DNA from 2 places in the Ruoffia tabacinasalis genome. Region 1 is predicted to be linked to the other one. Evidence: predicted binding sites of a transcription regulator. Region 1 holds the regulator's gene; the other holds the start of a gene.

Evidence for each region. The regulator CtsR, encoded in region 1, represses protease genes until heat stress. The targets are predictions, from matches to a motif close to TTGGTCAAAAAAGGTCAAANA.
Region 2: the regulator CtsR is predicted to act here: its motif matches at 1,397-1,417, upstream of ACFO5Y_RS10900 (ATP-dependent Clp protease ATP-binding subunit).

What each region holds. Positions count from the first base shown of each region.
Region 1 covers NZ_JBHSHQ010000004.1:29,436-32,868, forward strand. The annotation lists gene ACFO5Y_RS00225 (TIGR04086 family membrane protein) at 1-246, shown strand, start outside; gene ACFO5Y_RS00230 (AI-2E family transporter) at 328-1,566, shown strand; gene ACFO5Y_RS00235 (CtsR family transcriptional regulator) at 1,787-2,254, shown strand; gene ACFO5Y_RS00240 (ATP-dependent Clp protease ATP-binding subunit) at 2,267-3,433, shown strand, end outside.
Region 2 covers NZ_JBHSHQ010000068.1:7,159-10,591, forward strand. The annotation lists gene ACFO5Y_RS10895 (sigma-54-dependent Fis family transcriptional regulator) at 1-1,278, shown strand, start outside; gene ACFO5Y_RS10900 (ATP-dependent Clp protease ATP-binding subunit) at 1,625-3,433, shown strand, end outside.

The DNA.
Region 1 (3,433 bases):
TATGGACAAGCAAGTCAAGAAGCTGAACAAGCATTAAATGATGCTCAAGCAGCTGTTGAAGACTTACAAGTACAAGCTGAGCAAGCTTTCGCTGAAAGTGCACAAGTTGCTGAAGATGTTGCAAATAAAACTTCACAATACTCATTATATGTATTCTTAGGCTTATTAGTTGCAATGTTTATTACTTCATTCGCTGGTTTTGCTGGTGCTAAAACAGCAAGCGAAACACATAATAATGCTGTCTAATAAAGACTAGAAACAATAAACAAATTTAATTGACTACACCTCTCTCTTAGTCTATTCTATAACTAAGAGAGAGGTGTTTTTTTGAATCATTTTAAACTTGATAAGCAATTTATAGCAAAGGTATTATTTATTGCGGTTGTTATTTTAATTATTTTTAATTGGTCACAAGTAGCAGGTGCCTTTGGAGTTGTTTGGCAAGTTGCTTTCCCAGTTGTCTTAGGGGGAATGATGGCTTACGTTTTGAACTTACTCATGAACCAGTTTGAGAAAAGATTGTATCCCAATACGGATAAAAAATGGTTGCAACACACTCGCCGTCCGCTAGCGATTGTACTTTCAATTTTAGTCATTACTTTAGTCGTTGCGGGAATCATTGGTTTAGTTGTTCCGCAACTAATTACAGCAATATCAACATTAGTTGAAGCGGTGCCGACCGTGACAAATTCTGTGCAAACTTGGGTTGAAGAGCAACAACATCTTATCCCAATGTTTAATGACTTAATGGAGCAAGTGGACTTTAATTGGAGTAGTGTGATGTCTAGTTTTGCAGAGATTGGAAACCGACTGCTTCGAGGTGTAGCGGAGTCTTCTGTATCACTTTTATCTAGTTCAGCTTCAGCTGTGACAACCTTTGTATTGTCAGTGATGTTTGCCCTTTATATTTTAGTGTCGAAAGAAAAGCTGGGTAAAAATTTCAATGATATCCTGATTTCATATTTGAGTGATGAGCAAGTAAGAATTGTTAAGAACATCTTGAATGTGACTGACGATGTCTTTTCCAACTATATTACAGGAACGGTCATTGAAGCCTTTATCCTAGGTTTCATCGTATCGCTTGGACTTTGGGCCATCCAAATGCCATATGCAGCCATGCTCGGAGCCTTGCAAGGTGCGTTAGCGTTTATTCCTTTAGTCGGAGCATTTTTAGCGGGGTTTGTCGGTGCTATTATCCAATTCGCGGTTTCGCCAGTGAATGCGTTAATTTATCTCATTTTCGTTATTGTCGTTCAACAACTCGAAGGAGATTTGATCTATCCGCGTGTGGTTGGTGATTCAATCGGCCTTCCAGGTATGTGGGTCTTAGCAGCCGTAACTGTCGGTGGCGGCTTGTTCGGAATTTCAGGTATTTTACTTGGGGTACCGGTCTTTGCAACAATCTATAAACTATTCAGTTTAGATATAAGCTATCGTAAACAGATTCGGGAAGAAGCCAAAGAACGTTCTCTAATGAATGAATACGAAGAAGAAGGGTTAAAATTAAAGCCATTTGAAGCCCTCCGTCATAAAATATTGACACCTGAAGATATTCAAGATATTTAAATAAAATGGAGCCCTGATGTCTATATAAGATAGATTTAGGGCTCTTTTTCAATTCAAAATGTTGATTTTTTCAATGGATATGCTATAATGGTCAAAGAAGGTCAGAAGGCACGCAATCACTTCATTAAAGTCCTCTTTCCTTAAACTGAATAGTTGTCGAGAAAGTTTTTTTATTATATAATAGTCAAAGATAGTCAATGTTAGTGGAAGGGGGATCATAGTGGCACAAAGAAATATGTCGGATATTATTGAAGCTTATTTAAAAAGCTTTTTGAAAAATAGTGAAAGAATTGAAATCAAACGAAGTGATATTGCAGAACAATTTGATTGTGTACCTTCACAGATTAACTATGTTATTAATACACGCTTTACTCAAGAACATGGCTATATGGTAGAAAGTAAACGAGGTGGTGGGGGCTATATACGGATTCTAAAAGTTGAGTTAGTTGATGAAATCGACGCCCTTGACGATATGATCCAAATGATAGGACCGCGTATAAATCACCGCAGTGCAATCAATATTATTGAAACATTAGTCAACCATAGTATAATGACAGAACGAGAAGGCGCATTAATACTATCAGTGATTGATAAAGCATTACTACAAACAATCTCGTTACATGAACAAGAAGCAAGAGCTTTGATTCTGTCGAAGTTTTTAGAACAATTACGAATTACATATAAATAAAGAGGTGAAAGTATGTTTGAAGAATTATTTACTGAAAGTGCTCGCCAAGTAATGATTTTTGCTGCTGAGCAAGCGTATTACTTAAGACATCAGGCTGTGGGCACAGAACATATCTTATTAGGTCTAGCTCGTGAAGAGTCAGGTATTGCTGGGAAAGCTTTACGTGGTATGGGCGCAGACTACCAAACGTTACTAACTGAATTAGAAATTATTCACGGTAAAGTGAATGCTCCACGTATGCAAGGGGATATTGTTATTCCATACTCACCACGTGCGAAGAAAATTATTATGAATGCATCGAATGATGCGAAACGTTTAGGTGTGCCAAAAGTTGGAACAGAGCATTTATTACTAGGCATGTTAAAAGAAGAAATCTTAGCAACAGTTCTATTAAAGAACTTAGGTATCAACTTAAATGAATTAAGAAAAACAATCTACGAAATGGTTGGTGTGAACGATTCAACAGGACGCGTTCAAAATGGCCGTCGTGGACGTCAAAAACAACAACAGCAACAAAATGGAGTAGCAAGTTCGACAACACCAACTTTAGATTCACTTGCACGTGACTTAACACAATTAGCGCGTGACGGGAAGTTAGATCCAGTGGTTGGACGTGCGAATGAAATACGTCGTATCGTACAAATTGTTAGTCGCCGTTCAAAAAATAACCCCGTATTAGTCGGGGAACCTGGTGTTGGTAAAACTGCAATTGCCGAAGGTCTAGCAGAACGTATTGTATCTGGTGGAGTGCCTGAAAACATTGCTAACAAACGTTTAATGATGTTAGATATGGGTTCTCTTGTTGCGGGAACGAAATACCGTGGTGAATTCGAAGAACGTATGAAGAAAATCATTGAAGAAATTACCGAAGATGGTTATACAATTCTCTTCATTGATGAGTTACATACATTAATTGGGGCAGGATCAGCCGAAGGTGCTGTTGACGCAGCAAACATCCTGAAACCAGCATTAGCTCGTGGAGAAATTCAAATCATTGGTGCAACTACTTTAGATGAATATCAAAAACACATTGAAAAAGATGCAGCCTTAGAACGTCGTTTCTCTAAAGTTCAAATCGATGAGCCAACTCAACAAGAGTCTGTTCAAATTATTCATGGACTTAAAGAACGTTACGAAAAACACCACAATGTAGAAATTACTGATGAAGCGGTCGAAGCA
Region 2 (3,433 bases), on a different contig from region 1:
AATAATCATATTGAACACCAAAGTGTTACACAGTTAATTGCTGAGCGTGTCATGAACCGTTTATTCCAACGTCGAATCAAGCAACAGCAAGCTTTAATGACTTATGTAGTAGGTACTGATAATCATAGCGTGCTTTGCAATGAGCACAAGCAAGTGGTTTACTTTCCTACTGAAATGGAAAGGTATAAGCAACTATCTCTAGGTATTGATATTGAAGCTTTTTGTCATCAATATGACGGTCTGTATAATGTTGAGTCCCTTTTGTATGATCAGGAACTGATCGGTTATAAGTATCAATTCTATACCAATAATCATACAGAAAGAAAATATTATCCAGGTGTACTATCAGAGAATAAGACTTATCAGAATTTTTTAGAGAAAGTTTATAAGGCGGCTGAGGGTACTGTACCCGTTCATATACGAGGTGAATCAGGTTCTGGTAAGGAGATTATTGCCAAAACGATTCACTATAATAGTCCATATAAGGATGGACCATTAATTAGTCTAAATTGTGGTTCAATTAGTGAAAACTTACTAGAAAGTGAGTTGTTTGGGTATGCGGCTGGGGCATTTACCGGAGCGAGCAAGGAAGGCTATAGCGGTAAGATGCGACAAGCAGAAGGAGGCACACTCTTCTTAGACGAAGTGGACAGTATGTCTTTAAAAATGCAAGCCGCATTACTACGTGCGATTGAAGAAAAACAGGTGACACCGATTGGTAGCAATAAATCTTACACGGTTGATTTTCGAATTGTGACAGCAACTAATCAGGATTTGAAAACTGCCGTTTGTGAAGGTCGCTTTAGAGAAGATTTATACTACCGACTCTATGTCATTCCACTTCAAATACCACCTTTACGTCAACGAACAGAAGATTTACTTCCATTAATTGAATCATTCTGCCAGAAGAAAAAGTGGCAAATTACGTGGAAGAGAGAATTATTCGACATAACGAAACACTATCCTTGGCATGGGAATATTCGAGAGTTTAACAATTTTCTTGAACGGTTGTATATGTTCTATCCTATCGAACAACCTAGCTCACATGTCATCAAAGAGTTAATTGAAATGACCACCTTTAGTGCTCCACAAGCACCAAGTAACCTTAGGGTGAAAATAGAACAAGAAAAAAATATACAACCTAAAAATGAAGCAGAAAAAATTCTTCAAACACTTGAAGAATATAATTATCATAAGAGTCACGCTGCGAAAGCTTTGAATATGTCACGAACTACCCTCTATCGCAAGATTAAGAAATACCAATTAGATGTAATATAGATAAACTTGAGATAGGATTACCTCTGTGATTGGCCATCTTTTATCTTACTTCGATGATTGGATAAATAAAAAGCGAGAACCCATGGTTTAAGGGGTTCTCGCTTTTTTGTTTATAAACTGTTTCACCTTGTTCCACATAGGACACATGATACACTAATTGAAACAAATTGTTTCACCTTGTTACATAAAGTATTTTATTCAATGAGTCAATATAGTTTATATCGCCTTTTCAAAAGTTGGCACGGTAATTGCTATATATTAAGTAGAGACGAAACATCATTAAAGGAGCGATGATAAAGCAAAAATTATACGCAATAATACATTAAGGGAAAGGAGTCTGGACTGAATGAATGAATTTACTAATAATGTAATTCAGGCATTTAGCGATGCGCAGACGCTTGCTAAAGAAAGACAACAGATTCAAGTTGATATCCCTCATCTATGGTCAGTCTGGATGCAACCTAAACATTTTGTGTTTGATTTCTATGAATCACTAGAGATTGATATTAATGAGATGGTACAACTCATTAATCAGGAATTGGATAAGTTACCTGTGAGTCGAGGGAGTGATAGTCAATTCGCTCAACAGCAGACGCCGAGGTACGATCGTTTAATTGAAAGTGCAAAAGAAGAAGCGAAAGAATTGCGCGATGAAATCTGTAGTTCTGAGCATTTTATTCTGGCACTGATGAATCAAAACTATAATCCAATCACAGCATTCTTATTAAAAAATGATATAGATCGTGATCTTATATTAGAAAAACTGAATCGGGTTCGTAAGGGGAAACGAGCAACTTCTGAGAACCAAGAGATGGTATATCACGCATTGGATCAGTATTCAACAAACTTAAATGAACGGTACCAACAAGGTAAGCTTGATAAGATTATTGGACGGGAGCAAGAAATTGAAGAAATTATTCGTGTCTTGTCAAGAAAAGCAAAAAATAATGCTATTTTAATCGGGCTGCCTGGGGTAGGTAAGACAGCGATTGTCGAAGGATTGGTACAAAAGATTGAACAAGGACTCGTTCCTAAGAACTTGAAGGACAAAGCCGTTTATAACTTAGACATGAGCTCACTTGTTGCAGGTGCTAAATATCGAGGTGAATTTGAAGAACGGTTAAAAGCTGTTCTAAATGATGTGCGAGATTCAAATGATAAAATTATTTTGTTCATTGATGAAATTCATACGATTGTAGGGGCAGGTAAGACCGAAGGTTCGATGGATGCAGGAAATATTCTCAAGCCAATGTTAGCACGGGGTGAGCTTCGCTGTATAGGAGCAACAACTCAAGATGAATATCGGGAGAATATTGAAAAAGACAAAGCCTTAGAACGGCGTTTCCAACGAATTCATGTCTCAGAGCCAACTGTTGATGAAGCGATTGATATATTATCAGGCGTGAAGGACAGTTATGAAGTATATCATGGAGTTGAGATTACTGAAGATGCCGTCATAGCCGCTGTGAATCTCTCGAATCGTTACATGACCGATCGATTCCTGCCGGATAAGGCCATTGACTTGATGGACGAGGCAAGTGCTGTTCGACATATTCAGATAAAGAGTATGCCGGCACAAATCCAAACATTAAAAGATGAGATCACTCAAGTCAAGATTGAAAAACTAAAACAAGAACAGGGCTTTACAGAAAGCGTTGAAGAAGACTTAAGTCGTAACTTAGATCAATTAAACGCTCGGTTAGATCAGAAAATAAAGCATTGGGAAGTTGAACAAAAGATCATTGAACAGTTACAAGAATTGAATGAAGATAAAATCTATCAATTAAAATTAGCTAAAGAAGCTCAGCTAAAAGGTGAATTAGACGAGTACGTACAGATTACTCAACTACTTCTTCCTAATATTAATAGAAAGATAGAAGCCTTAGAAGAACAACGACTAGCAAATATCGATGAATTATATCTCATTCGACATACAGTGGAAGAGTCAGATATTGCAGAAATTGTTGAGAAACTAACAGGGATTAAAGTCCAAGGGGTTATGGAAAATGAACGGCAACGGCTATTGCAATTAAATCAAATTATTAAGCAACGTGTTGTTGGCCAAGATCAAGCTGTAGACAAGGTGGCTCAAGCTATCATCCGGTCTAGAGCGGGCGTTCAAGATCCAAACCATCCAATCGGCTCATTCTTATTC